Bryobacter aggregatus MPL3: one gene and its partner. The protein of the gene in region 1 interacts with the protein of each later gene in a pairwise test. Links are inferred from orthologs where the notes say so. Each region holds a gene or a part of one and is shown on either strand. Other genes may lie near its edges.

The links.
Region 2: the proteins of eno (region 1) and rpe interact in binary tests that used the Escherichia coli proteins (3 or more experiments, as listed by UniProt). The link is inferred for Bryobacter aggregatus MPL3 from one-to-one orthologs.

What each region holds. Positions count from the first base shown.
Region 1 is NZ_JNIF01000003.1:3,296,076-3,310,818, forward strand. Bases 4,318-7,162 are described here. They hold eno (phosphopyruvate hydratase), read left to right. Parts: upstream 4,318-5,019; coding sequence 5,020-6,306; downstream 6,307-7,162. Other genes in these bases: M017_RS0115330 (ATP-binding protein), read left to right, coding at 4,318-4,980; gpmI (2,3-bisphosphoglycerate-independent phosphoglycerate mutase), read left to right, coding at 6,306-7,162. In the rest of the region: M017_RS0115315 (hypothetical protein), read left to right, coding at 1-498; M017_RS0115320 (DUF4412 domain-containing protein), read left to right, coding at 508-1,323; M017_RS0115325 (MFS transporter), read left to right, coding at 1,335-2,579; more of M017_RS0115330, read left to right, coding at 2,566-4,317; more of gpmI, read left to right, coding at 7,163-7,805; M017_RS0115345 (hypothetical protein), read right to left, coding at 7,849-8,763; M017_RS0115350 (aldo/keto reductase), read left to right, coding at 9,122-10,081; M017_RS0115355 (ABC transporter permease), read left to right, coding at 10,094-11,335; M017_RS0115360 (ABC transporter permease), read left to right, coding at 11,339-12,589; M017_RS29360 (Flp family type IVb pilin), read left to right, coding at 12,771-12,935; M017_RS0115370 (response regulator), read left to right, coding at 12,969-13,592; M017_RS0115375 (tetratricopeptide repeat protein), read right to left, coding at 13,589-14,743. UniProt on the Escherichia coli protein: Catalyzes the reversible conversion of 2-phosphoglycerate (2-PG) into phosphoenolpyruvate (PEP). It is essential for the degradation of carbohydrates via glycolysis.
Region 2 is NZ_JNIF01000003.1:63,018-77,903, reverse strand. What follows is about bases 11,511-14,498. They hold rpe (ribulose-phosphate 3-epimerase), read left to right. Parts: upstream 11,511-12,656; coding sequence 12,657-13,340; downstream 13,341-14,498. Other genes in these bases: bamD (outer membrane protein assembly factor BamD), read left to right, coding at 13,378-14,498; M017_RS0100690 (transcription antitermination factor NusB), read left to right, coding at 11,578-12,660. Outside these bases: M017_RS27240 (ATP-binding protein), read right to left, coding at 1-948; M017_RS0100755 (DUF4097 family beta strand repeat-containing protein), read right to left, coding at 1,038-1,853; M017_RS0100750 (DUF4097 family beta strand repeat-containing protein), read right to left, coding at 1,866-2,546; M017_RS0100745 (HEAT repeat domain-containing protein), read right to left, coding at 2,543-3,319; M017_RS0100740 (RNA polymerase sigma factor), read right to left, coding at 3,316-3,897; M017_RS26085 (serine hydrolase domain-containing protein), read right to left, coding at 3,936-4,925; M017_RS0100730 (CpaE/TadZ family protein), read right to left, coding at 5,040-6,263; M017_RS0100725 (hypothetical protein), read left to right, coding at 6,392-6,691; M017_RS0100720 (O-acetylhomoserine aminocarboxypropyltransferase/cysteine synthase family protein), read right to left, coding at 6,692-7,978; M017_RS0100715 (LysE family translocator), read left to right, coding at 8,015-8,626; M017_RS0100710 (adenosine-specific kinase), read right to left, coding at 8,623-9,105; M017_RS0100705 (ABC transporter permease), read left to right, coding at 9,152-9,961; M017_RS0100700 (2-hydroxyacid dehydrogenase), read left to right, coding at 9,958-10,953; M017_RS0100695 (response regulator), read right to left, coding at 10,962-11,501; more of bamD, read left to right, coding at 14,499-14,670; M017_RS0100675 (response regulator), read left to right, coding at 14,667-14,886. UniProt on the Escherichia coli protein: Catalyzes the reversible epimerization of D-ribulose 5-phosphate to D-xylulose 5-phosphate.

The DNA of each region.
Region 1 (14,743 bases):
ATGGTGGCCTTCTGCTACGCCAATGGGTTTCCCGGTGATGGGATTCGCGACTTCATGGGTGCTGTCTCGTCTTACGAGAAAGAGAATCTCATCCGCCTATCTGGGATCGTGGTCTTTGATGGTTTGATCCCACTCGGTCCGAATTATGGGGTGAAGTTGATCGATGCGGTGTCTTCTTGGACTCCCTCTGATCTGCAGGGCAATGCGCTCTTTCAGCGGATTCACAGCTTGCTGCCGGGCGGAGCGTCCACCGATGCAACCTTCCAGTTTGTCAATCAAGGACTGAGCGCGATGAATGACTATGTGGGTGGGTTCGCGGCTGCTCGCGGGATCACTCTCGATCGTGTGCTGGATCAGATGCGCGGTGTCTTTGAGTTCAGCGAAGGCAAGCTCGATCTGCTCGCCGCCTTCCTCGATATCAGCACCAGCTATATGGAACACACCGGCATCCAATCCGTGGCGCGCAGTCTCATTGAGCGGTCTGTTGGCGAGATTTAGGAGTTCCAAGTGAAGAAAATTGCAATTGCCAGCTTGGCCCTCAGCCTATGCTCTGTGGCGTACGCCGACTTTCGCTACCTGTCGACGATCAAAAGCGGTCCGGGCAGCGGTAACGTGACCAAGCACCTGATCAAGGGCAACAAAATGAAGCTCGATGCGGGCTCGATCATCACGATCACCGATCTCGATGCGCAAACCACCACGACCATCCGGCCCGCCGAGAAGACCTATCGCGTTGTGCCGCTGTCGCAGGCTGCCGCCACGCTTGAGAAGACTGGCACGGACATCAAAGTGGATGTAAAAGAGACTGGCCAGAAAAAGAAGATCGGGGCCTACGATTGCCGGCAAGTGATTCTGAATATGACCCTCACCGGGCAGGTTCCGATGAACATGGAGATGGAGATGTGGGTTTCTTCGGAGATCCCTGGCGCCAATGAGTTGAAGGCCATTGGAATGAAGATTGCGGAACGTAGCGCCGCGGCGAGCGGTAACGCGAATATGCAGAAGGCGATGCTCGAAGTGCAGCGCCAGTCGGCAAAGATCAACGGTGTGCCTGTACTCACGATCCTGCGGATGAAGTCGGGTGACGATGAGAAGTCAAAACAAATGCAAGCCCAGATGCAGGCGGCGCGAGCGCAACTGGAAGCGATGAAGAAACAGGGCGGAGCCGGCGCGGCTGCGCTCGAAAAAGCTCTGGCTGGGATGGGGCCGGCCGGGAGCAAGTACTTGATGGAAATGACGACGGAATCGAGCGAGTTTTCGACAGCGGCGGTGGCTGCCAGTGAATTCGCAGTGCCTGTGGGCTTCACAAAGGTGGACAAATAGGAATGCTAGCCATGCGTCATCGCGTCATTGCGATGACCGTTCTCCTCGCAGGCGTTACCTATCTGGATCGCATTGCTATCGGTGTACTAGCCCCTCAGATTCGTAAGGATCTTGGGCTTTCGATGCAACAGATGAGCATGGTGTTTTTCGTGTTTTCCGTTGCTTATGGTGTCTTTGAAGTTCCTACTGCCGCCTGGGCCGATCGGATCGGCGCACGCAGCGTGGTCACTCGGATCGTTCTCTGGTGGAGTCTCTTCACCATTGCGACTGCCGGCGCCTGGAACTATATCTCGATGTTGGTGATTCGCTTCCTCTTTGGTGCGGGCGAAGCAGGCGCTTGGCCGAGCGTCGGACGTGTCTACTCACGTTGGATCCCGGCACGAGAACGTGGCAAAACTCAGGGCGTCTTCTTTGCTGGCGCGCATCTGGCCGGAGCAATCACGCCCGGCATCGTCTACTGGCTGTTGCGCTATATGGAATGGCGCATGGTGTTTGTCGTATTCGGCATCCTCGGCATGTTGTGGGCTTTGTCCTGGTGGCTCTGGTTCCGTGACGAGCCACGCGATAAAGCGGGCACGAGTCCAGAGGAAGTAAAGTTGATCGAATCCGGTCGCGGCCTTGCCGTGAACGCCCATGGCAACTGGAAGGTCGTCTTCAAGAACCCCAGTGTGATCTGGCTGTGCGTCAGCCATTTCGCAAATACCTATGGGACCTTCTTCGTCATGACCTGGATGCCCACCTACCTCAAGGAAGGCCGGGGCATGTCCACGGAGCATGTTGTCATCTTTGCCGGCCTCCCCATGTTGTTTGCCGTGCCGGCTGACCTCGCAGGTGGCTGGACAACCGATTACGTGACGCGCCGCCTTGGCCTCTCCTGGGGCCGAGCCGGAGTTGCGGGCGCTTCTTACTTCACTGCGATGCTCGCGATGTTCTTCGGCGCTGCTGCTCCAGACCCGCACATTTCGGGTGTCCTGCTCGCCCTTGCCTACGGCTTGAGCATGTTCAGCCTGGGCGCTGCCTTCTCCTTCTGTATTGATATCGGCAAGGAAAATTCGGCGGTGATGACGGCGACGATGAATACCGCGGGCCAAGTGGGCGGTGCGCTCAGTCCTGTGGTGCTGGCCTGGGTTGTCCAGAACACCGGCAACTGGACCCTGCCTCTGTACATCATGTCCGGGCTGTACCTGTGCGCTGTGATGGCCTGGTGGATGATCGGCCGGCAGGTACGAGATACTGTCATCGATGGCCAACATTGAGGGACTCGGGGTCTTCTACCTCGGTGAAGAATACGATCTGGATCAGCGGCAGCGCAATGGCAAGCTAGTCCTTTACGACTCCAAAAATCTGGTGACGCACGCAGTTTGCGTCGGCATGACGGGTAGCGGCAAAACGGGCCTCTGCATTTCGCTTCTGGAAGAAGCCGCCATCGATGGCATCCCCGCGATTCTCATCGATCCCAAGGGAGACCTCGGGAATCTGCTGCTTCAATTTCCTGACCTTCTCCCGTCGGATTTTGAGCCCTGGGTCAATCCGGACGAGGCCACCCAGGCGCAACTCAGCGTTCCGGACTTCGCTAAGCAACAGGCCGACCTGTGGCGGAAGGGGCTCTCCGACTGGCACCAGGACGGAGAGCGCATTCGCCGCATGGGCGAGGCTGCCGAGTTCACGATCTACACTCCAGGCTCCCGCATGGGCCGGCCGCTCTCGATTCTGAAGAGCTTCGAGGCGCCGTCTGAGGCGCTGATGGAAGATCGCGAAATGTTCACCGACCGTGTGGCCAATGCAGCAACCGCCGTGTTGAGTCTGTTGGGGATCGATGCAGATCCGCTGCAAAGTCGCGAACACATTCTGCTGGCGCAGATCTTCCAAGCGAACTGGGCCAATGGCAAGAGTCTCGATCTGGCCGCGATCATCAGCCAGATCCAGGAGCCGCCCTTTAAGAAGATCGGTGTGCTGGACGTCGATAGCTTCTTCCCCGCCAAAGATCGCTTTGCGCTGGCGATGCAGGTGAATCATCTGCTCGCCAGCCCTGGCTTCCAGGCCTGGATGGAAGGTGAGGGGCTCGACATCGGCAAGCTGCTGCGCAACGCGCAGGGCAAGCCGAAGATCTCCGTCATCTCGATTGCCCACCTCAGCGAACAGGAGCGGATGTTCTTTGTCGCGCTGCTGTTGAACGAAGTGCTCGGATGGGTTCGCACGCAATCAGGGACTTCGAGCCTGCGTGCGCTGCTCTACATGGACGAAATCTTCGGCTACTTTCCGCCGCTTGGCAATCCGCCGACCAAGAAGCCATTGCTCACGCTGCTCAAGCAGGCCAGGGCCTTTGGGGTCGGTGTCGTGCTAGCGACGCAGAACCCGGTGGATCTGGATTACAAGGGGCTGGCGAACTGCGGCACCTGGTTCATTGGCCGCTTGCAGACAGAGCGCGATAAGGCGCGTCTGATGGAGGGCCTCAGCGGGGCGAGTGCGCAAGCGGGCGTCGCCTTCGACACGCAAAAGACCGAACGGATTCTCTCGAGCCTCGGCAAGCGCGTCTTCTATATGAACGACGTGCACACGAATCAGCCGTTGATCTTTCAGACGCGTTGGGCCTTGAGCTATCTGCGTGGGCCCCTGACTCGCGACCAGATCAAGACGCTTACCGCGAAAGGCCCGCAAGCCGAAATTCCTTCCGCAACTCCCGCAGGCAAAATTCCCCAATTGCCTGCCGCTGCGGCCCGTCCGGTGCTGCCTCCGGACGTGGTGCAGAAGTTTCTTGCCGCACGCGGCGATCGTGAGGGGCTGATGTATTACCCACACATGTGTGTCGCCACCAAGATCCGTTTTACCGATACCAAAAGTGGCATTGATGAGATGGTGGACCGCGTGTACCTGTCGCCGGTGAAGGATGACAACACCCCGGTGGAGTGGCGGGAGTGCCAGACCGTGGATCTCCATCCCGATGAGCTCGAAGGCGAGCCGACCGAAGGGATCGGCTATGCCGAGCTTTCCGGTGCGGCGACAAAAGAGAAAAATTACGCAGTCTGGCAAAAGGATCTGGTTACCTATATCTACGGCGAAGAATCCTACGATCTCTTCTCGGCTCCTGAGCTGAAGCTCTACTCGAATCCTGGCGAAAAAGAGTCTGACTTCCGCGCCCGGATTTCGCAGAAGATGCGCGAGGAACGGGATGTTGAGATCGCCCGCATCCGCGCCAGCTACGGCACGAAGATCGCCGCCGCCGAGGAGCGTGTGCGCAAGGCGCAAGCGGCCAAAGACGCGCGCGAGCAAAAGCGTACCAGCGAAATGGTCAGCAGCGGCATCGGCATTCTCGGCACCGTGCTCGGGGCGATGTTCGGGCGCGGCAGCATCGTGACCAAGACGAATATCGGCAAAGCCGCCACCGCCGCCAAGCAGGCAGGCAAGGTATTGCGCGATCAGGGCGATGTCAGCCGCGCGGGCGACACGGTAGAGGCCTACCAGGCACAGCTGGACGATCTCACCCAGCAGGTGGAAGCGGCGGTGGCGGATGTGGCCAAGCGCATGGACGCCGCAAACGCGCCGGTTGAAAGCATCAGCATCAAGCCGAAAAAGACGAACATCTCGCTTGGTTTCACGGCTCTGGTCTGGGCTCCCTGCAAAGTTGTTCCCGGAAAAGATCCAGTGCCCGCCTGGTAGTCATCCTGTTGCTCGCCGTCATACGCGACAATAGTAGAAATGACTGAAATTGTGAAAATTGTGGGCCGCGAGATCCTCGATTCGCGCGGCAACCCGACTGTGGAAGCGGATGTAATTCTGGCGGACGGTTCGCTCGGCCGGGCGGCTGTGCCAAGCGGCGCCTCAACCGGCGAGCATGAAGCGGTCGAACTGCGCGACGAAGACAAGGGCCGTTATCTCGGCAAGGGCGTCACCAAGGCTGTCGCCAACGTCAACGAAATTCTCGGGAAGAACCTGGTTGGCATGAGCGCCACCCGTCAGGCTGACATCGATCGCGCCATGATCGCGCTCGACGGCACGCCGAACAAAGCGAATCTGGGCGCCAACGCGCTGCTCGCTGTCTCGATGGCCACTGCGCGCGCTGCGGCCGAAAGCCAGATGACGCCGCTTTACCGCTACCTCGGTGGCGTCAACGCCTGCACGCTGCCTGTGCCGATGATGAACATCCTCAATGGCGGCGCGCATGCGGACAACTCCGTCGATCCGCAGGAATTCATGATCGCCCCGGTTGGCGCCAGCAGCTTCCGGGAAGCTCTGCGCATGGGTGCGGAAGTGTTCCACGTCCTCAAAGGCGTACTGAAGAAGAAGGGCTATTCCACCTCTGTCGGCGACGAGGGCGGCTTTGCTCCTTCCTTGAAGTCGAACCAGGAAGCCGTCGACGTCATCCTCGAGGCGATCGTCCTTGCCGGCTACAAGCCCGGCGAACAGATCTCCCTCGCCCTCGATTGCGCGGCCTCTGAGTTCTACGACAAGACCAAGAAGAAGTACGTCTTCAAGAAGAGCGACAAGAGCGAGTACACCTCTGCCGAAATGGTGGCTTTGTGGGAAAGCTGGGCGAACCAGTACCCGATCATCTCCATCGAAGACGGCCTCGACGAAAACGATTGGGACGGCTGGAAGATCATCACCGAGAAGCTCGGCAAGAAGGTCCAACTCGTGGGCGACGATCTCTTCGTCACCAACACCAGCATCCTCGCCAAGGGCATCGAGAAGGGCATTGCTAACTCGATCCTGATCAAGGTGAACCAGATTGGCACCCTCACCGAGACCCTCGAAGCGATGGCTATGGCAGCCAATGCCGGCTACACCTCGATGGCCTCCCATCGCTCGGGTGAAACCGAAGACACCTTCATCGCCGACCTGGCCGTCGCCACCGGCTGTGGACAGATCAAGACCGGTTCGGCCTCCCGTACCGATCGCATTGCCAAGTACAACCAGTTGCTCCGCATCGAAGAGGAACTCGGCGCTTCCGCCAAGTACGCAGGCAAGAAAGCGTTCAAGCAGTAATGTCTAAGCCCGATCTCGTTGTGTTGACCATTCTCGACGGCTTCGGCTGGAGAGAAGAAACAGAAGGCAATGCGGTGATCGCCGCCCACAAACCGAATTTCGATCGGTTGTGGGCGGCCAATCCGCACACGCTGATTGAAGCTTCAGGACCTTGGGTTGGTCTGCCTGTCGGCCAGATGGGCAACAGCGAGGTCGGGCATCTGAATATTGGTTCGGGCCGGATCGTCCGCATGGACGTTTCGCGCATCGACTATGCCATTGAGACCGGCGAGTTCTTTGAACTGCCGGAATTGAAGGCGGCGATGCAGACCGAGCGGCTTCATTTGCTGGGCCTGGTCAGCGATGGCGGTGTCCATTCGATGAACACGCATTTGTATGCGCTGCTCGACATGGCGCGCCGCGAAGGCGTCAAAGAAGTTTATGTCCATTGCTTTATGGATGGCCGCGACACGCCGCCGCAGTCCGGCGCCGGGTTCTTGAAGGCGCTCGAGCCGCATCTCGGCAACGCGAAGATCGCCTCCGTCATGGGCCGCTACTATGCAATGGATCGCGATAAGCGTTGGGAACGTGTCGAGAAGGCTGCCGTTGCGATGACGGCGCTGGCGCCGCTTACCAACACCTCGGCGCTTGCTGCCGTTGAGGCCAGCTACGCCGCGGGCACCACCGATGAGTTTGTCGAGCCGGTGACCATTGTCGACGGGGCAGGGAAGCCAGTTGGCCCCATCCAGCCGGGCGACTCCTGCATCTTCTTCAACTACCGCGCCGACCGGGCTCGCGAGCTCACCGAGCGCCTGACGAAGGACGGCAATCTGCGCTTCACGATGATGACGGAGTACGACCGTACCTTCACGCATCCCTTCGTCTTTAAGCCGGAAACCCACGAGAATGTGCTCGGGGATTGGCTCTCGCGCCACGGCATCGCGAACTTGCGTGTTGCCGAGACGGAGAAGTATCCGCACGTCACCTTCTTCTTTAACGGCGGCATTGAGAAGCCTTATGAAGGCGAAGCGCGCGAGATGGTTGCCTCTCCGAAAGTCGCTACCTACGATTTAATGCCTGAGATGTCTGCCGCTGGCGTTTGCCAGAAGGTGGTCGACGGCATCGAATCCGGTAAGTTTGGCGTGATCGTGGTGAACTTCGCCAACCCCGACATGGTGGGCCACTCCGGTGTCTTTGCCGCGGCGGTCAAGGCGGTTGAGACTTCCGACTATTGCGTCGGCAAGATCGAAGAAGCTCTGAACAAGCGTGGCAACTATGCCTGGATCATCACCGCCGATCACGGGAATTCTGAGACCATGATCGATCCGGTTACCAAGGGACCGCACACCTACCACACCACGAATCCGGTTCCGGTTGTGATCGTGGACCAGGACCACCGGGAGTTGCGTACGAGTGCCGCCAATGAACGGGGCAGCCTGCGCGACCTGGCTCCGACAATGCTTGATTTGCTCGGGATTCCACAGCCCCCTGAGATGACTGGCGCCAGTCTTCGGAAGTAGAAAAGAGGCCCACGGTAAAACGTGGGCCTTTTTACGTTTTAGCCTAGCGGACTTCGAGCGGAGTGGGCTTTGCCGCCCCGATCAAATGGGCCGTCTCCTCAGCGCCATCGGCGCTGAGGCTGATGAGGATATCATCGCTGGCGGATTTCTTGAATGGGATTTTGAGGAAGCCCTGGGACAGTTGCATCTCATTCAACTGGATCTGTTCTTCTCCTTGCCACATCAGTTGCACGACTTTGGCATGTGCCAATGCGGGCGCACTTGGGTTCCAGGAGGCCTTTAGCTGGTCTCCTTCTACTGCCAGCGCAAGGCCCAAATTGGTAGAGTCTGCATTGCGCACGATCCGATCCTGATTCCACTGCAAACCGCCAATGGTCAATCCACTGGCAAAAAGGGCACACGCTACATAGCTAAAGGCGACTCGCTTGGATACATACCAGGGCGGGCCAGCGGCGCGGCGGATCGAGACGTCGGGAAGAGCTTCATTCGATACCCCGGCGATCAGGTTGGGATTGTTGGGCTGCAACTGGAAAACCGCCGCAGGAATCGGGCCGAGTTGCTGCTCCGCATCGCGAACATAGAGCGCCGCATGCGCGGGCCGTTGATGGCTGGGTTTGATCACCAAAGCAAACTGCGTTGCCACGGGGAAAAACCGATCATGAAAGCTTAGATCCGCATCATCAAAGGTGTTCTCTCCCTTGGTGCGGGAGCGGAACCAGCCAAGCACTTCCATCTTCCGCAGACCCGCGTCAGAACGCGGCGACTGGAGTAACTTGCCGAGAAGGTGCTCTTCTCGTGGGTTCAGATAGAAATGAGAGGTCGCGTCGTCTGTACGGAGCATCGGCCGCCATGCATGCACATGCACCAGCTCTCCGAGCCGTTGTCCAAAGAAAACGCCCCCGGCTTCACTGCCTTTTCCGCTGCGACTCACATAAGTCTCGCCGACGTACTTGCGCACCTCCTCCAACAGCCCTTGTCTCCAATTGAGCTGAAAGATGCCCTGTCTGCCGTCAAGACGAACTCGATTGATGGATCCCCGGTCGCGTGCGTCCGCGATTGATCGGGGTGCTGAGCTCGATGCCACTTCTGTTCCTCCGGACAAGACGCGATCCCTCTCCTCCAAGCCGGATCAGCGCCTCATACTAGTGTGATTTAACGACATGAAAAGTCAATACAAAGGTGTCAGGAAGCAGCATCAGAACTACTACAACTAATTCACATTTCGGCTGATTTCCGCTTTCGAGACGAGATTTCGTAGTACTAAGACACTTCACCCCATCCCTTCGCTACACTAGCCATGAATCTCGACAATTTTTATGCAAACCAAACGTTTAGGGAATAGTGATCTCGACATTACGCCAATTGGCGTCGGGGCATGGGCAATCGGCGGGGGTGGTTGGGCTTTTGGTTGGGGACCGCAAGATGATACGGAGTCCGTTGACGCCATTCGCGCCGCGATTGATGCGGGCATCAACTGGATCGACACGGCTGCAGTCTATGGGCTGGGACATTCTGAGGAGATCGTCGCTAAAGCGTTGACTGGCATCGGCAAACGGCCCTATGTCTTCACAAAGTGCGAACGCATCTGGAATGAAAAGGGTGAGATCGGCAAGAGCCTCAAGGCCGATTCGATCCGCCGCGAAGTGGAAGCGAGCCTGCGCCGCCTCAAGGTCGACGTGATTGACCTCTATCAGATTCATTGGCCGGAACCGGACGAAGATATCGAAGAGGGCTGGGCGACCATGGCTGAACTGAAACAGGAAGGAAAAGTCCGCTGGATCGGTGTTTCGAATTTTAATGAGGAACAGATGAAGCGGGCGCAGAAGATTGCACCCATCACTTCGCTCCAACCGCCTTACTCCCTCGTCCAGCGGGAAATCGAAGAGAGCATTCTGCCGCATACCGCAGCCACCAATGTCGGTGTCATTGTGTATTCTCCGATGAAGAATGGCTTGCTGAGTGGAAGGATGACCAAGGAGCGAGTCGCGAATCTGCCCGAGGACGATTTCCGCCGGCGGAGCCCGTACTTCCAGGAGCCCGGCCTGACCAATACGCTACATCTGGTGGAAGACCTGGATCCCGTGGCGGGCAAGTACGGTTGTACTGTGGGCGAAGTGGCCATTGCCTGGACGCTGCACCATCCGGCTGTCACCTCGGCGATTGTCGGATTAAGAAATCGTAGTCAGCTTGATGGTGTAATTAAATCAGCGACTCTCAAAATTGAGAATGCGGATTTCCAACTCATTGATCAATTGCTCAAAAAGCATAATCTCTAGAACAGCAACGCTGTGACTACCTCTTTTCTAACCGCTTGCGGTCTGGCCCTTGATTCGATCAAGGCGCATAAGCTACGAAGTTTTCTCACGCTGCTCGGCGTCGTCATCGGCGTCGCCAGCGTGATCTTGGTTGGCGCCGGAATCGAGGGCCTTGGCATGACGGCCGAGGAGTCGACTTCAAAAGCTTTCGGAACAGAATCCTACCTGCTGGCTCAAATTGCCAATGTGGGCCGGATGACCCCGAAACAGCGGTCAGAAAAGTTGCGCCGGAATCGTCAATTGCGCCGTGACGATCTGGCCTATCTGCGCGCCTCCACGGGCGAAGCAGTGCAGTACAGCCCTTATTTCCAAAGAGTCGATGACGTGAAGCAGCAGGACCGTACGATGGAGGCCTGTAGCATCATTGGTGTTTCGGCGGCGCTTGCGGAGATCCGCGACGTCGCCGTCGTCGATGGCCGCTTTTTCACCGAGCAGGAAGAACACAACAAGGCCTTCGTTGCGGTCATTGGCGATGAGATCCGTACCACCTTCTTTCCGGGCACGAGTCCGCTTGGCGAGACCATTCGGGTGCGCGGCTACGACTTCAAAATCGTTGGCGTCCAGGAGAAGCTCGGCTCCAGCTTCGGCCGCAGTCAGGACAACTCTGTCTACATCCCTGACACTACTTACGAGAAGCTCTATGGACCGGCAAGGTCGATGACGATCTTTGCACGCTCCAAGCCCGGCACCGGCCTTTCCTTTGACGATTCGCTCGAGGTCACCCGCGGCGCGATGCGCATCCGCAATCATCTGGGCCCAACCAAGGAAGACAATTTCGACTTTCTGACGCCTGATTCCATTCGCGGCTTTGTCGACAGCATCCTCGGCATGATTCGGCTGGTGGTTGTCCCCATCACGCTCATCTCGCTGATCGTCGGCGGCATCGTCATCATGAACATCATGCTGGTGAGCGTCACGGAGCGCACCAAGGAGATTGGAATTCGCAAGTCCCTGGGCGCTCGCAGCGGAGACATCATGGCGCTGATTCTCACGGAGAGTTTCATGATCTCCGCCTTTGGCGGTCTGCTGGGGATTCTGATTGCTTGGGGCTTGGTCCAACTGCTGGTCCAGCTTTTGCAGGCCAATATGCGCATTACCTGGCCCTATGTTGCGCTCGCCGTGTTTGTGTCGAGTGGGGTGGGCTTGATCTCTGGCTGGTACCCGGCGCGCAAAGCCTCACGTTTGGATCCGATTGAAGCATTGAGGGCCGATTAGTCCATGTCTGTTCCCATCGTTGAAACCATCCGTCTGGCCGCAGACTCTGTTTGGGCCAATCGATTCCGCTCCGGACTGACCATCCTCGGGATTGTCATCGGAATTACGACCGTGGTCACTGTTGCCAGTCTTCTGACCGGGCTTCGGGCGGGGATCGTGACCTTCTTTGAAGAGTTTGGGCCCGATTCGGTGTTCGTCTCCCGCTTTTCGGGGGATCCCGGGCAAGGAGGCTCTCCCAAGGAGCAGAAGCGCCGGCCGCTTAAGCTCGAGTATGTCGACTTCATCGAGAGGACCAGTCCAGCAATCGAGCGCATCTCCGCCTCTTTGCTGATCCCCTCTGTGCAGGGTGGCAAGGCGCTTTCTGCAAAAGTGCCGGGTTTTGAAAGCGACACGATCAATCTCCAGGGACGTAGCCCCAATGCCTATCTTGTCCAACCGCGAGAGTTGCGGGAGGGGCGTGTCTTTACGCCAGACGAAGCCAATCGTGGACTGCGTGTTTGCGTCATTGGCGCGAGCATTGCGGAGGCTTTGTATCCGGAAGGCAATGTCAGCAATAAAATGATCACGGTTGATGGCGCGGAGTATCGCGTGCTTGGTGTTTTTGAGAAGGCCAAGGGCGGCTTCTTCGGAGAGAATGGCCTCGATCGCAATATCGAGATTCCTTACTCGGTGGCGCGGCAAAAGTATCCCTTTGTCGACAATCTTTTCCTGACCGCACAAGCGAAGAAGGGCCTTCGCGATCAGGCTTTCGATGAGTTCCAGGCCGCAATGCGGCGGCTGCGGAATCTGAAGCCCGGCCAGGAGAACGATTTCAATATCTCGACGGCCGATCAGATCATTGCGCAGTTCGACAAAATTACCGGCCTGATTGTGATGGTCTCGATTGCCATCTCCGGGCTCGGCTTGCTAGTGGGTGGGATCGGTGTCATGAACATCATGTTGGTAAGTGTGACGGAGAGAACCCGTGAGATCGGAATCCGCAAGGCGCTCGGCGCACGCCGTCCCGACATCGTGTTCCAATTCCTGTTGGAAGCATCGAGCCTCACGGTTCTGGGTGGAATTGTGGGAATTGCCTTCGCTAGTCTTGTCACCTTCGTGATTGCCAAGCTGGTGCCTGCTCTGCCGAGTAACACTCCCCTCTGGGCGGTTGTTGCGGGCTTGGGCATGAGCATTGCCGTCGGGGTCTTTTTCGGCACTTGGCCGGCGCTGAAGGCGGCCCGGTTGGACCCGGTTGAAGCGCTCCGCTACGAATAGTCCAAACTCACTAAGTACAATCGTTGGAACCTGACGAAAGTACTAGTGGAAATTATGGGTACTGCTACGGCTTTCACTTAGTTGAAGCGGCCTCGATTTTGCATGAGGATGGGGATAACCGTAGAGCGCGGAGTACTAGAACATGGCTGCCCAAAGTTTATCCCGAATGAGATGCCTCCTGATGCGGCTTCAGGCTGATACGGAAGGTCAGGATTTGATTGAGTATGCCCTGCTGGTTGGGTTTATGGTGGTTGCCATCTGGGCCTTTTTCCCCACGAGCATTTTTCCTTCGATTAGCAACATCTTCAACCGCCTGGTGAGCACCGCCAGCGTTCTTGTCCCTTAACCGTTTCGAAGGCATTCGACATACAGTGGTTGTATGGAAATTCTGCCTTCACCGGCTATCGTTGAAATCGCTGTGCTTGACGACGACAACGACTTCCGTACTTATATGGAAGATGTCCTGGTGGAGGATCAACAATTTGCGGTTCACGGGTTTGCTCATCCTGAAGATCTGTTTGTAGCCGCCAGCCAACGCCTGCCGGATATTGTCCTGCTCGACATGAAAATGGGCGACTTCCAGGGGGAGCAGGTTCTGGAGGAACTCCTCACGCGCTGGCCGAAGCTCTGCGTGATCATTGTGACTGGTTATCCGTCGCTTGATGACATGCGGGCGGCACTCAAGCGCAAAGCCTTTGATTACCTCACCAAACCCTTTAGCCTGGCTCAGTTGCGTTTGACATTGGCGAATGCAATCGAGACCTTTGGTCTCGGCCGGGCGGCGCAAGACCGTTTGCGCGAACGGCTCGGTCATCGCATCAAACTGCTGCGGGTGGAGCGGGACTGGAGTTTGAAAGATGTTGCTGCCGCCACCAAGTTGAGTGTCAGTCAAATCAGTTCCATTGAGCGCGGCGCTCATTTGCCCTCGCTTGAAAGTTTTCTCGCCATCTGCAAGGCTTTCGATAAGAAGCCTTCGGAAATCCTCGTGGCGATCGAATTTTAACGGCGCACCCGAGCCAGCAACTCCTGCATTCCCGGCTCGGCTCGAATCGAGTCCAGCCTTGGGTCCACCAGGAAATAGGGAAAGGCTTGTTCGTGAACCGCATGCGCCGCCCAGAGTTCCTGCACGGCTTGCTGCGGATCGCCCAGGGCTGCGAAATAGTAGGAGCGGGAGGTGTGCCCGAGCCCTCCCCATTTCTTCCATCGTTCGTTGCCTTGTTTCCAGATCGTCTCGGCTTCACGGATGCGGCCTTGCCGCAGCAGCACCAGCGCAAGGCCAATGACTGCGCGAAACTCGTTTGCCGAGGCCGCAAGGGCCTGGCGGAACTGCGCTTCTGCTTCCGGCAGTTTACTCTGGGCGTCCAGCGCGATTCCGATTGCCCAGCGTGCTCTTGCCTCCCAGCGTGGTTGCTGATGAGCGAGCGCCGAGCGGCCCTCTTCTTCGGCGTCGCGAAACTTATGCCAGTTGTAATAGACGTTCGATTTTCCGATCGCAATGCCGGCGTCGTTCGGTGCTCCAATTTGCGCTCGCGACACCTCCTCCATCGCCTCCTCGAAACGGCCCATCACACACAGAGCGGAACTGTAGAGTTGCTGTATCACTGCGTCACGCGGCGCCAACTCGACCGCTCTCTTCAGATGCGAGGCCGATAAGGAAAGATCGTAATCGTGGAGCAGGCTAATGCCGCCAATGGTGTGGTGTGCCTCTACGATCGTCTCTTCTATGGAGAGTGCGTGCTGGGCCGCCGCTTTGGCGCGGGTCATATGGTCCTGCCATCCTGGTTGCCTCTGGTCTCCCAACTCCCGCTCCGCTGCTGCGATCGATCCCCAGGCAAGCGCGAACTGAGGATCCGCTTCGACGCTATGCTGTAACAGCTTGAGCTGCTCGGGCAGGGAATGATTGCGGTGAGCATCGAGGTAGAGGCGTACAGCTTCCGGGCTCCCCGTGTTGGATTTGCCGGTCCGCAGGCGTTCTCGCAAGTCTCTGAGTGCGGTTTGCGCCACTTCGCGGTCGCTTCCGGCTTGGCCCTCAATGGTCGTGGCCCAGAGGTGGAAGCCGTCGGCGGCAGAGATGAGCTGCGCCGTCAATTTCAACTTACCTGCTTCTCTTCGGACACTCCCCTCGAGAAAGGCATCTACTTTGAGGCGCTTGCC
Region 2 (14,886 bases), 3.2 Mb from region 1 along the record:
GTTGCCTCCCTCACGCACCCAAACCTGATTCGAGTTATAGACGGCAACGGCGTCGCCGTTTTCGGCGATGGCGAGCAGCCGCGCGACCTGTGCGTTCGATCGCCGCACCAGTTGGAGGGGTTTGCCGGGGCTCCACTCCCAGATGCCGATCCAATCCTGAGGGAAGGAGAGTGACAGCAGCCCATCGCCTTTTGAATTCTCGGATAAGGCGCGTAGAGTTGTGCTCGAGAGCTGCATGGGGTGTTTCAGCGTGTCGCGGTTGAGCGCGACCTCAAACCCGGCAGGAGTCGAACGGATGAGTCCGTCGCGGGAGATGGCAAAGGCCGTGCCCCCATTTCCTCTCATTGTTCCAACGCTCGCCGTGAAATCGCCGGAGAGCACCGGAGGGCCCAGATCCAGACTGCCGCCGTTCCATTCGTAGAAATTGTGCGCGGTATCTTCAACGAGAGTTTTACTCTCACTGGCCTTGGTGAGCGGGCCGATCGAATAGACCTTGATCTTTTCTCCCGCCGCGGAAAGGGAGAGTTCGGAGCATTGTGCCGGCGTGACCACGAAGAGCCGCTCTGACCAGACCACGAAAATACGGTCCTCGCCATAGGGCTGGATCTGCCGGGGGGCGCGTCCGGAATGATTGAAGGGGCAGGCCTCTACTCCCTTCACCGGAAACCAGCGATAGCCGTCGTACCAAACAGGACCAGCGGCCGTGGAGGCCCAGATGGTGCCATTGCCGGTTTCGATGATCTGCAGGATGTCGACACTGGGCAGGCCGTCGGCCTTTGTGAACTCCACCCAGCGCCAGGACTCGAGGAGGGCCTCACTCAGGCTGACTTCCGAGCGGATGAGGGGCGCGCGCGTAGAAGCCGCAAACGCACCAACGCCCCCACCAGGCTGAGCCAGAGCAGGGGCGAGGAGCGCGAAGAATATCCAGTTGCGAATCGTGGCGGACAATCCTATAGAGGGCTTATCGACAGGTCAGCTATTCTCGATGATAAAACGTTAGCCAGTTTGCCGCCGCTGTTCATGAATCAGAACGAGAATTAATTCCCTTTACGGATATATATATTACCGTTGAAATTCTTAAAGCTATAATCGGGGCCGCCGCCGTTGATGGCTCCCGAGGTGAGCGACTCCATACGCACACGGTTCCGGTCCCGGTCGCTGGAGGCGGGCTCTGATTTTTCCATCTTGACCGTGTTGGGTTTCATCTGGACATCAAAGTCGGTGAAGACATCGCCATTATTGGTCTGCATCTTCAGATTTGCTTTGATTGAGGCTGGAAATGTGACGTCAATGGTGCCGTTCATGGAACTGAAGCTCATTGGCTTGTCCGAGTCGACGCGTTTGAACTTCGCATTGATCTTGCCATTGAGTGCATGGGCGACGACGCTGCCGGAGACATCTGTGAGGGTGATGCCGCCGTTGGTGGCGTTGAGTTCCATCTCGCCGTCCACTCCTTCGACGGTGATCATTCTGCCGTTGGTCGCCGAGAGTTTCAGCGAGGTCTTGGCGGGGACGAGGATGACGAAGTTTTCGCTCCGGGCGCGGATGCCAGTTGAGATGGTGACGACATTGTTTTCTTCCTCAAGCGTGATGGAGAGGCCGGTGGAGTTGAGGCGCCGGAGCCCACGAGCCGACTCTGGGACTTCACGCTCCCGCTCCTTTTCAGTACGCGCCTCGGTCTCGACGATGATGTCTTTGCCCGCGTGGACTTTGACGAGGATCGAGCCATGGATGGTGTTCATTTTGACGGTGCCGGGCCGGGACGGATCGCGCAACGCGATAGAAAGTTTTTCTCCGCCTTGAGCGGCGAGCGTTGCAGCGGCGATCAGAATTGCAAGCAGTGTATTTTTCATTGTGTTTTTGTTTTATGCCTTTCGTTCGAGGATGCGGATGTCGCCGTTGAGTCCTTCGATCTGGACCTCAATTCCCCCTCGGCCAACTCGTCCGCCCGCATAGCGGTTCCTGCTCACAATACGCTTCATGCCTCGCTCTGTTACCTGTGTTTCCGGCTCGATTGGCAAGTCGGACATGTCGAATGCCGAATAGATGTGGCCGTTCATTGTCTTCATCTTGAAGTCGGCGTTGAGGGGGCGAGGGAACTGGATCTCGATCTCTCCGTTCACGTTCTTGATGAAGATGTTGGTGGAGGGCGCGGCCTCATAGACCACCTGAACTTTGCCGTTGACCCCGCGCAGAATCAGCCGCGTGGCGGCAGGCATTTCGACCTGCACGTTGCTGCGGTAGTTGTAGTGCGACCAGCGCGAATCGGGCTTCTCCACTCCCACACGGAAGACATCGTTGTCGGGGCGGGGTTCAAAGCGGACTTCGCGTTTGGCGAGTTCGAGGTCCTCTGGAATGGAGGCGGAAAGTTCAATGTCGGCGGCGACCCGGAAGCTTTTCCGGTTGGTGGCCCGGACCGCAATTGTGCCATTGGGAACTTCGATGTCGATGGCGCGGGTTGCGGGGAACTCGCGGTCGACGCGATAGCTGTGGGTCTGTACGCCAAGCGCGGCCAGCGGGGTGAGCAGGATGCCACGACGGGTCATTGGACTTTCAACTCCTTGAGTGCTTTTTCGATGCGCTGCTTGACGGTGGGATCGATGCCGCCTTCGCTTGCGAGACGTTCGAGCTGGGGTTCGGCGCGGCGTTCGCGGAAGTCGACCAGCGCATCAATGAGCGCGAGTTGCATGAGCGGCGAATCCTGCATGGTCAGCGAGTCCACGATGGCCGAGCGGACCTTGGGACGGCCGCTGTATTTGCGGAGCGCGTCGGCGGCGGCCAGGCGTACGTCGACGCTCGAGTCGCCCCGGAGGGTCTGAATGAGCGCAGTGACGACCTCGTCGTCGGGGTTGTCGAGGCGGACGGAATAATTGACGCCGCGCAGCCGGTCGACTGCACTCTGCTGTTGGAGAAGGCTCATCGCCACCATACTGCGCATTCCTCGCATCTCCTCTCTGAGTTCGCCCAATTCCGATTTGGGCTTTTGACCGCCGAAGTAAGTGCCGGAGAAGAAGCCGCCAATCGCAAAGGCTGCCGCAGCGGCCCAGGCGATCATTGGCTGCTTCCAGAAGGGAATGGATTGGACGGCCACACGGCCGGTTTCCCGCGTCATCATGGCGTCGAAATCGCGGCGGAAATAAGGGCTGGGCGACGGAGTGGGGAGCGCCGACAGCTTTTCCCACAGCTCGATCTCTGCCTGGCAGATGCTGCAGGCAGCCGCGTGACTGGCGTATGCGTCACGGTCTCGCGGGCTCAAACGCTTCTCGAGATAGGCAGCCAACTGGCGTTCGCCTGTCGGACAAAACGACATTTCTTTCATGAGCTGCTTTTCCTTTCGTTCAACAGATTCAGATAGGTTTCGCGCAGGCTGGCAATGGCCCGGTGCAGGCGAACTCTCGCCGAACCAGGTTCGCAGCCGAGGATCTCGGCGATCTTCTCGTGTGGCATCTCTTCAAAGCGAGCCATGATGAGAATTTCTCTCTTGGACGGGGACAGGCGGCTCAACGCCTCATGCAGCAAGGCTGCTTCCTGTTTGCCCTCGAACAGATCGCCCGGAGGAGCCGGGGCATCGTAGCCCTCTTCCCACTCCGCTTCAAAACGCTTCTTGCGCCAATGATCCATCTGGAGATTGCGCGTGATCGAATACATCCAAGCCTGGAAACCGTGGCCCTCTTTGAAGCTGGAACGGAAGCGCAGCATGCGGCAGAAGGCCTCCTGGACGAGGTCTTCACTGAGACGGGAATCCTGGTTCATCCGCCAGCAGTAGCGATAAAGACGCTCTCCATGGCGTTCAAAGAGGATGCTCAGTTGCGCGCTATCGCCATCGCGCACCCGGGCCATGATCGATTCGTCCGATTCGATCGACTCAGATTGCGGAAGCTGGCGTTGTGGATTCAATCATTTGTGGTACGCGCCATGGCACGCTTCGTTACAAACTATTTGCCGCTGACGATTTTGTAGGCGTTGCGGGAAACCGGGAGCCGGTTGTCGAGCGCTTCGAGGTTGGCCAGCCAGACGAAGGCAAAGTTCTGATCCGGGCGCAAATAGAGAATCGTGCTGGCGCCTTGCTGGCCGCCGGTGTGATAGATTTCACGGTCGCCTTCCGGGCTGCGGGAGAGGCTCCAGCCCAGGCCATAGCCGGTGAGTTTTCCAGTCTTCAGCCGTCCGGAGGTCCACATCAGGTCGATGGTCTCGGGTTTTAAGAGGTGATGCTTTAGGATACCGTCGACAAAGAGCAGTAAGTCATCGACGGTCGAGACCAGGCCACCGCCGGGGATCTTCGCGCTATTGTCACTGAGCGCACAATCTTCGATTTTCCCTTTGGCGACTTTGCGATAGCCGAGGCAACGGCGGGAGGAGATGCCTTTCCCGTTGTCCGGGGCCGTGTTCTTCATCCCAGTGGGGAGCAGGATGTGTTCTTCGATCCACTTCTCGTAGGGCATTCCCGAGGCGCCTTCGATCGCACAACCGACCAGGCTATAGCCATAGGTGGTGTAAATGTATTTTGTGCCCGGTTCACTGGCGAGCGGGTCGCCGGCGAACTTGCGCAGGGAATCGGTGACGGAATTGTAGTGGACTCTATTGTCCATGTCAGAGGGGTCGGCGGTGTTGTAGTGGCGGATGCCGCCGATGTGGCCGAGCAGTTGGGCCAGCGTGATCGGATAGTCTTTGGGAGGAAAGGCCGGGCAATACTTGCGAACGTCGTCGCTGAGCGCAAGCTTTTTTGCCTCATAGAGTTCCAGCATCGCGACGGCGGAAATCGATTTTGAGATGGAAGCAAGCCGGAAGGGGGTGTCGCGCTTGACCGGGCGTTTGGCCTTCAGATCGGCGAAACCCCCTACACTCCCCCAGACGATCTCGCCTTTGTAATAAGCCGCCGCCGCATAGCCAGGAATCTTGTCTTTTACCTGCTCGGTCTCCAGCATGGCGTTCAGCCGGGAGTAATCACTTGCAGCGAGGAGGATCGGAATAACATTAAGAAAACAAAAGATATTCCTGAATAAAGGCATTGGCTTCGACTAAGAATTTTATCTTAGCCGCTAGCTTTTGCTTTCGCCATCAGAAACTGTTGCAAATTTAGAAGTTGAGAAGCGGAAGAGGTCTGCAAAACCTTTGGACTCCTTCTTCTTTTTCTCGGGCTCGGCGGCGGGACGCCGCTCAAGCATGGCGTTTGCCAATTGTGCGAAGTGTTTGCCGAGTTCGGAGTTCTGTTCCACTTCTGTGCCAACGGTCAGTGCGCGATGGACCCCGGCATAGTCATTGGGCATCGACATCGCGATGGGCAGGCCGAGGAGTTGCTCAATCTGCGCGGGTGCAATCACCGGACGTTTGGTCATGCGGTTGAGCAGAATACTGACTTTGTCGCCGAGATCCATTTGCTGCAGGAACAGATATTTCTCCCGGGCGAGGTGCAGGGAGGGAATCTCCGGCGTGCAGACGAGAAAGATGCGCTTGGATTCCTGCATGATCTCCATCGAGTATTTCTCCATGTTGCCGGAGAGATCGACGCAGATGGCCTTGTAGTGCTTGCGGGCATACTCCACCATGTGGTGGACCTGTGCCCCCTCCATGCGTACGCCGGGATTGATCTTGCCGGAATGCAGGACATCGAGGCGGCCACGGTGGGTGACCAACTGGGGCCAGAGATTGTCGTCCATGCTGAGCGCATGTTCCGCGGCATCGAGCACGGAATAACTGTTCTCAATCTTCAACATGAAGCGAACTAAACCGCTGTTCAAGTCCATGTCCATCAGGAGCGCGTTGGTGTCGGGCTGGCGGGCGATCGCAAGCGCGGTATTGACGGCAATCGTGGTGGTGCCCGAACCCGGCTTGGACGGCAGGAACGAGAACAACATATCGGTCATCGCTGAGACCGGCGGATGTTTCTCCGCATTGTCGCGAATGCGAATGAGAACGTCGGAAAGGGACCCATGGTGGAAGGGAGGCGCGATGAATTCGCGGATGCCCAATTGCATCAGCCGCAATAGCGCCTTGTTATCGACTTGTTGGTCAAAAACAGCAATCTGGACGCCGGGAGCTTCCTTTTCGAGCCACTGGACTACACCGATGCTGCGTTCAAAGTCGCTGATCCCCAGGAAAACGACGTGGGGAGAGTTTGTGCGGATGAGCCGCGAAAGTTCCTGCTCGTGAGGGTAGTGATCGATATCTTTCAGAATGACAATGCCGCCTATGTCCTGAAAGGCGAGGTCGAGTTGGTTGACCAGATCCCCATCCGGACTAATTACAATGCTTTTTAGAATCACAGGCACGCCTCCAAAATCAGATATTCCCCTGGAGTATTGGCCCTCCGGAATACCGCAAAAGTACTAAGAACATGCCCGAAGGCATTCTTCTGCACAGCCCTTTATCGGCGGTGCGATAGGATTTCTTTATGGCGAAACTATTGGAGCTGAGCTGCCCCTGCTGCGAGGCGAAGCTGAAGGTGGATATCGTCACCGAGAGCGTGATCACCTGGGAAGAAAAGAAGAAGGCCCCGCCGATCGAAGACTTTGCCAAAGCAGTGCAAAATCTGAAGGGCGAGGCCGCCAAACGGGAAGAAGCCTTCCAGAAGAGCTTCGAGGCGAACAAGAATCAGTCGAGTGTGCTGAATCGTAAATTCGACGAATTGCTCAAACAGGCACAGGCCGATCCGGACAAGAACAAGCCGAAGAAGCCTTTTGACTTCGACTAGCTAGCTGAGCGCCTGTTCGAGGTCCCAGAGCAGGTCTTCGATACTCTCCAAGCCCACAGAAAGCCGGACCATGTCGGGGCTCACGCCGGCGCTCAACTGCTGCTCGGTGGTGAGTTGCTGGTGCGTGGTGGCCGCCGGCTGGATCACCAGGCTGCGTGCGTCGCCCACATTGGCCAGGTGCGAGAAGATTTGCAGTTTGTCGACAAACGCGCGACCGGCTTCATACCCCTCTTTCAATCCAAAGCTGAAGACGGCTCCGGGACCTTTCGGGAGATATTTCTTGGCGGCGGCGTGGTAGGGGCTGGAGCTGAGGCCGGGATACTTCACCCAGGCCACCTTGGGATGAGCTTCGAGGTATTGCGCGACGGCGAGCGCATTGCTGACATGGCGATCCATGCGCAGGCTCAGCGTTTCGATGCCCTGGAGGAAGAGAAACGCATTAAAAGGACTGAGCGCGGGACCGAGATCGCGCAAGCCTTCGACACGGGCCTTGATGATGTAGGCGATGGGGCCGAGCGCTTCTGAGAAGACCATCCCGTGATAGGCCTTGGAGGGCTCATTCAATTGCGGGAAGTTGCCTTCTTTCCAGGGGAACTTGCCGGAATCGACAATGATGCCGCCGATCGAGTTGCCGTGGCCTCCCAGGAACTTGGTCAGGCTGTGCAGCACAATGTCGGCGCCGTGATCGATGGGGCGGCAAAGGTAGGGGGTGGCAAAGGTGTTGTCGATGATGAGGGGCAGCTTGGCTTCGTGGGCGACCTTGGCAACTGCTTCGATATCGAGAATATTGCCGCGCGGATTGGAGATCGTCTCGCCAAAGATGAGCTTTGTGTTCGGTTGGATGGCCTTGCGGAAGTTTTCGGGATCATCCGGTTCGACGAAGGTGGTTTCGATGCCGAGCTTGCGGAAGCTGACGTCGAATTGCGTATAGGTGCCGCCGTAGAGGGTGCTGGACGCCACTATGTGGTCGCCGGCCTGGCAGATGTTGAGCACGGCGATCATCTGGGCAGACTGGCCGGAGGCGACGGCGAGCGCGGCGACACCGTTTTCCAGCGAGGCGACACGCTGTTCGAGCACGTCCGTTGTCGGGTTCATGATGCGCGTGTAGATGTTGCCGAATTTCTGGAGCCCAAAGAGCTCAGCGGCATCCTGCGAGTCTTCAAACGCAAATGAGGTGGTCTGGTAGATCGGAACCGCCCGGGCATGCGTGGTGGCATCCGGGTCATAGCCTTTATGGAGAGCGCGGGTGTCGAAGCCGAGCGGCTTCTCAATCTTGGCAGTTTTCATGCTCTCCCATGCTATCGGAAGCGCTACTCTACCGGGATGGACGCACTCCCTGCATTACTGGCACTGGGAGCGGTGCAACTCGCCGCTGTGATGAGCCCAGGACCAACCTTCTTTCTTATCAGCCAGACTGCGGCGCGCCATGGCCGCGGCGCCGGAATGAGCGCCGTGTTTGGCGCGAGCGCAGCCGCGCTGCTGTGGGCTGGCGCTGCCATGCTCGGCCTGGAATTGCTGTTTGAGAAGGCGCGTTGGCTGCAACAGGCGATGCAACTCTTTGGAGGCCTGTATCTGGTCTGGATCGGGATCCGGCTTTGGCGCAAGAAGGGATTGGACGAAGACGTTGCTGTTGACACCAAGCATTCTGGCTTCTGGCAAGGCTTTACTACCAGCGTGGGCAACCCGAAGGTGATTCTATTTTTCGGCAGTATCCTGTCGGCTGTCTTTGACCCCGCACTGCCTGGTTGGGTGAAGCTGGCGGCGATGGGCGTGATTGCGACGAACGAACTCCTCTGGTATTCAACCGTTGCGACTCTGTTCTCGACGGAAACCGTGCGCCGGAACTACCGGCGGGCCGGACGCAAACTGGACCGAATTTTCGGCACGCTCCTGATCGGCTTTGGGACGCGACTGGCCTGGGGCTCCCGCAACTAGCGCTTGTATCCGAATTTCCGCAGCAGACCGTGGCGCCAGGCGATGCCGTCTGCCCCTTCGACACCGAGCGGGCTACCACCGTCGATCACGCCAAGCACGCCACGGCCCTGCGCCGATTGGGCGACGATGACTTCGACGGGATTCGCGGTTGCGCAGAATAGGGTGACCACCTCGGGCACTTCCTTGACACGGGTGAGGATATTGATGGGGAAGCCTTTGCGCAAAAAAATGAAGAAGGTATGACCCGCGCCGACCGCTTCGGCATTGAGGATTGCGGCCTCTTTCATGGTCTCGTTGTTGCCTTCGACGCGAATGAGCCGGTCTCCGGAAGCCTCGCAGAAAGCGATGCCAAATTCCATGTTGGGATTGGTGTTGATGATCGCTTCGTAGAGGTCCTCGACGGTTTTGACGAAGTGGCTTTGCCCGAAGATGAGGTTGGCGCCTTCGGGGATTTGGAGTGGAACGTTGAAGATCTCCATGATGATGGTCCTCTCTTTTATCCCATATCCACTATCCTGAAGGATCATGGTTGGTTTACCCGGCTTCGGCTTTTTGCGGAATTTGATCGAACGCCGCAGTCTTCTCTACCAGATGGTGCGGCGCGATTTTGAGCGGCGCTATGTCGGCTCGATGGGGGGCTGGCTTTGGGGGCTGCTGCAACCGCTGATTCTGCTGCTCAGCTGGACCTTTGTTTTTCACTGGTGCATGCAGATGGAGGTGCCGCCGGGGCAGGGAACCCGCAACTATACGGTGTTTCTGTTCACCGGATATCTGCCTTGGATGCTCTTTAATGAGACGGTGCTGCGGAGTTCGATGTCGCTACTGGAGAACGCAAACCTGATCACGAAGACCGTGTTTCCGAGCGAGATCATTCCGGTGAGCGTCTTTCTGTCCTCGCTGATCAACCACGCGCTGACTTTTCTGATTGCCGTGGCTGCCTGCATTTATTTCGATGGCGGCGTGAGCCTCTTTACCTGGATGCTACCGATCTATGTGGTGCTGCTGGGCCTGTTTGCGATCGGGATCTCGTGGATGGTGGCTGCGTTTCAGGTGTACCTGCGCGATACTGCGCAGGTGGTCACTGTCTTATTGACGTTCTGGTTTTGGATCACGCCGATCTTCATTGATCTGGAACGAGTGCCGGAGCGCTTCCGTTTTCTGCTGGTGTTCAATCCCCTCTCTTTCCTGGTCCGGGCTTACCGGGATCGCATGCTCACCTCACGCACTCCGGATTGGGGCGAACTGGCTTTGCTGACGCTGTGGGCCGCAACCGCTTTCCTCGCCGGTGGGCTCATCTTTAAGCAATTGAAAAAGGGTTTTGCAGACGTCTTATGAAGATCGCTTTCTTCGGTGCACATCAGTTTGAGCGCGAGTTTTTCGATCGCTATAACGCTCGCAAAGGCCATGAAATCACCTTTCTTGAGGAACATCTCCGGCCGGAAACCGCAGTGCTTGCCGCCGGACATGATTGTGTCTGCGTCTTTGTGAATGACACGGTGGATGCCACCGTGCTTGGTTTATTGGCAGAGCAGGGAATCCAATTGATTGCGGCACGCAGCGCAGGCTTCAATCACATCGATCTCGATGCCGCTAAGCGGCTGGGAATTCCTGTGGTCCGCGTTCCGGCTTACTCGCCCTTTGCCGTGGCGGAGCATGCAGTGGCGCTGATCCTCACCTTGAATCGCAAGACGCACCGGGCTTTCAACCGGGTGCGGGACGGTAATTTTTCGCTGGATGGCCTGCTCGGATTCGATCTGCATGGGAAAACGGTGGGCGTGATCGGTACGGGGAAAATCGGACAGGTCTTCGCCAAAATCATGATCGGCTTTGGCTGTGAAGTGCTGGCCTATGACATTGCGCCGAACTACAGCGTCCGCGAAATGGGTGTGCAATACCAGCCGCTGGGGGACGTGTTACGGAAGAGCGATATTGTGAGTCTGCATTGTCCGCTGGTGACTGCCACGCATCATCTGATCAACGGCGACAGTCTGGCCCGGATGAAGCCGGGGGCGATGCTGATCAATACCTCGCGTGGCGGTCTGGTGGATGCGAAAGCCCTGATCGATGCTTTGAAGTCCGGCCACATTGGAGCGGTGGGCCTGGATGTCTATGAGGAAGAGGCCGATCTGTTCTTTGAAGACCTGAGTGGCCAGGTGATTGAAGACGATGTCTTCGCACGGCTGTTGTCGTTCCCCAACGTTCTCATTACTGGGCACCAAGCCTTTTTCACAAAAGAAGCCCTGCAGGGGATCGCCATGACAACTCTTGATAACGTGAGTGAGTTTGAGGCGACCGGGGATTCCAAAAATAAGATTCGCGGCCGCTAATGGTTGCGTTATTGGAGGATCGCTTGTTGTTCACAGCCCGTATCGCGAATTACTTCCCGCACCACTGTTCCCACCTTTAAAAATTCATCCATGTTGATTGGCTTCCGAAAGTATCTGGCGATACCGAGAGCGGCCACCTGTGCACGATCCTCAATCGAGTCGGACGAAGTGACGATAATGACCGGGACATCGGCGCAGTTATGATTTTGGCGGAAAGCCCGTAATACCTGCGGTCCGTCGACTTTAGGAAGATTCAGGTCGAGGAGCATCACGTCCGGGCGAGGCGCTTCTTCTTGGGACCCAATGGATGCAATGTATCGAAGCGCCTCTTCTCCATCCCGGACGACGTGCAACTCGTGCCGGAGTTGATTTTCTGCCAATGCGTATCGTACGAGATACACATCGCCACTATTGTCTTCGGCTAAAAGTATATGCAACATAGTGTTGTCTACTGGTGAGAACGTATTTGGGCAAAATTGTTCCGAAGCTCGATTGATTTGTGTAAAGCTGCATACGTTTTCTATTGCCGATCTCGCCTTGCGCGGCATGGGAATCGATCATTCTTGTGCGGATCTGTCCGGAAATCGCCAGTGAAAACCGCTCACCTGTTACCCTCAAACCTGGATGGCTCAAGTCTCACCAGCGCGCCGTGTCGCCTATGAAGTTCTCCGCCGCGTGCATGGTGGCGGCTTCTCGGACGCGCTTCTTCTCGATATGGCCCGGCCTCTCGCTGCCCGCGATGCCGGTCTTGCACATGAAATTGTTTACGGCGTTCTGCGGCATCAGAATCAATTGGACTGGCTGGCACAGCATTTCTCGGGACGCCAGATCCTGACGGTTGATGAACCGACGGCAATCCTGCTGCGGATGGGCATCTATCAGATGCGCTATCTCACCAAGATTCCGCCCCATGCGGCGGTGATGGAAGCTGTGGAACTGGCCAAGCGCGCCTCGAAACGGGCTGCTGCGGGCCTGGTGAACGCGGTGCTGCGCAAGGTGCACAAGAAGGAACTGAAGTTTCCCGATCCGGCGATCGAGCTTTGCCTGCCCGAATGGTTATACCGGCGCTGGCTGCAGCACTACGGCAAGGAACAGACCCGGCTGATCGCGAAATCGTTTATGCAGGCTCCCGAGAAAGTGAATCGTGCCGGCTACCGCATGGATTCCGGCGCGCAGACGATCGTGCCGCTGCTTGATCCCAAGCCGGGACAGAGCTTTCTCGATCTGTGCGCGGCGCCGGGCAATAAGACGCGCCAGGCCGTCGATCTGGGCGTCAAAGCCATTGCCTGCGACCGAAGCTTCAAGCGTCTGCTGCCGCTCCAGCAGATCGGCATTCCGCTGGTGCATCTCGATGCGGCGGCACCTTTGCCCTTCCGCCGTCCTTTTGATTGCGTCCTGGCCGATGCGCCTTGCTCGGGGACGGGGACGCTGGGACGGAACCCGGAGATCAAATGGCGTCTGACTCCCGAGGATCTGCTGCGCCAGCAGGCTCGGCAGATCGGCATCCTCAAGCATGGTCTCGAAGCGGTTGCGCCCGGCGGCACGCTGGTGTACTCGACATGCTCGCTTGAAAAAGAGGAAAATGAAGATGTCGTTCGAGCCGTATGCGGGGAGTCGAGTGAAACGGCGATTCCCATGCATTACCGCATCCCCGGGCGCGACCCCGGCGACGGATTTTTTGCAGCCGTCATTCACAAGCCAGCATGAGCCACCCGATCCAAATTCTCCCCAGCCTTCTTTCCTGCGACTTCTCCCGAATGGGGGAAGACATCGCGATGCTCGAGTCCGCCGGAACCCATATGCTGCATTTCGACGTCATGGATGGTCGATTTGTGCCAAATATCTCAATGGGACTGCCGATTCTCGAGGCGGTGCGCAAGGCGACCAGTTGTCATATCGACGCGCACCTGATGATTGTGGAGCCGGAACGGTATGTTGAGGCGTTTCGCGACGCCGGTGCCGATTCGATCTCGATCCATCAGGAGGCGAGCCCTCATTTGCATCGCACTCTATCGCTGATCAAGTCGACCGGGGCGCAGGCCGGAGTGGTGCTGAATCCAGGAACTCCGGTGTCGACGCTCGAAGACGTTCTTGATTTGGCAGACTTCGTGCTTGTGATGAGTGTGAATCCCGGTTTCGGGGGCCAGAAGTTTATTCCCGGTGCACTGCATAAGGTGCGCCAACTGGACCAACTGAGGAGCCAGCGGAACCTGACCTATGCTATTGAAATCGATGGCGGAGTGGACCATACAAACATTGCGGATATCGCTACGGCCGGCTGCGACTGGTTTGTCGCCGGAAGTTCGGTATTCCGGAGTGAATCTCCCGCCACAGCCGTGCGTGGTTTGCACGCTCGCGCTTGCTCCGGCCGCCAGATCCTCGCATGAGCCCGTCGCCGCGAGTTAAACTACGAGAGGTAAATTGATGAGTTCTTTCTACGTCGTCCGCCTGAGTTGTCTTGTGCTGCTCACGGCACTTCTCACCTTCTCGACTGGTTGCCGCAAGCGCAAGTACGAGAATCCCATCACGAAGGATACGCAGCAACCCGATAAGGTTCTCTACGATAAGGCCGTTGCCGACATTGAGCGCGGACGCTTTGAAGTAGCACGCCTGACTCTGCAGACCCTCATCAATACTTACGACACCAGCGAATTTCTTGCCAAGGCGAAGCTTGCCATTGCCGATAGCTGGTTCCGCGAAGGCGGCACCAATGGTCTGGCGCAGGCGGAGGCCGAGTACAAGGACTTTATTCTGTTCTACCCGACTATGGAAGAGGCTGCCGAATCGCAAGAAAAGGTGTGCACCATCCACTATCGTCAGATGGAAAAGGCTGATCGCGACAACAACCATGCCTTGCGTGCGGAAGAAGAGTGCCGCCAGTTGTTGATCCAGTTTCCGAATTCGAAGTTTGCCCCGCGTGCCACCCAACTGGTGCGGAACATCCAGGAAGCACTTGCCGAAGGCGAGATGCGCGTCAGTGATTTTTATTACAAGAAGCAGTCCTGGGCATCCAGTTCCAATCGCTACCAGGCGCTCGCCGATCAGTATCCGCTGTATTCGCGTGCGGATGAGGCGAATTTCAAGCTGGGCGATGCTTATCAGAAGATGGGCGCCCGCTTTAAGGACCGTGCCGGCAAAGCTTTTGCAAAAGTCGTACGCGAGTTTCCGCTGAGTGCCTATGCCGATGACGCGAAGAAGCGGTTGCAAGAAATGGAACTGGTGGTTCCGGATGCTGACCCGACTGCCGTGGCGCGGATGAAGTATGAGCTCGAGAATCGCACCAAGCCCGGCCTCACCGCGCCGGTGATGAACATGTTGAAGCGCGGTCCGGACGTGCATCTGGCGGCCAAGTCGGGGACGCCTTCGATGACGCCGATTCGCCCGACGATTCCGGTGAATGTGCCAATTCCGGCTGCTGTGACGGCTGGAACGACTGATGTGACGGTGTCAACGGTGAACGATTCATCGACGCTTGACCAGAGCCCGGATGCGCGCCGCAATGCTCCTGGCGCGGCTGCTCCCGATGCAGCGGCTCCTGGCGCGGCCAGCGCGGAAACCCCTGCCTCGCAGGCCGCTCCGGCTGCGGAAACGCCTGCCGCCACGGACGCGAATGCGCCGATTATTTCGAAGGGCACGCTGATCAAGCCGAAGAAGCAGAAGAAGGCAAAGGCGCCGAAGACGCCCAAGGCCCAACAGGAAACCAAGAAGTCCAATTGATCGCTCGAGTCCTTCTAGCCGACGATAGCCCACACGCGCAGCGTATGGGCGCCCGCATCCTGACCGAAGAAGGCTTTGATGTGGAATTGATCGCCGATGGACAGCTTGTCTATCAGGCGCTTGATCATTTTGTGCCCGATGTGGTGCTGGTGGATGTCTTTCTCCCGACGCGCTCGGGCTATGAGATTTGCCACTGGATCAAGAGCAACTATCGCT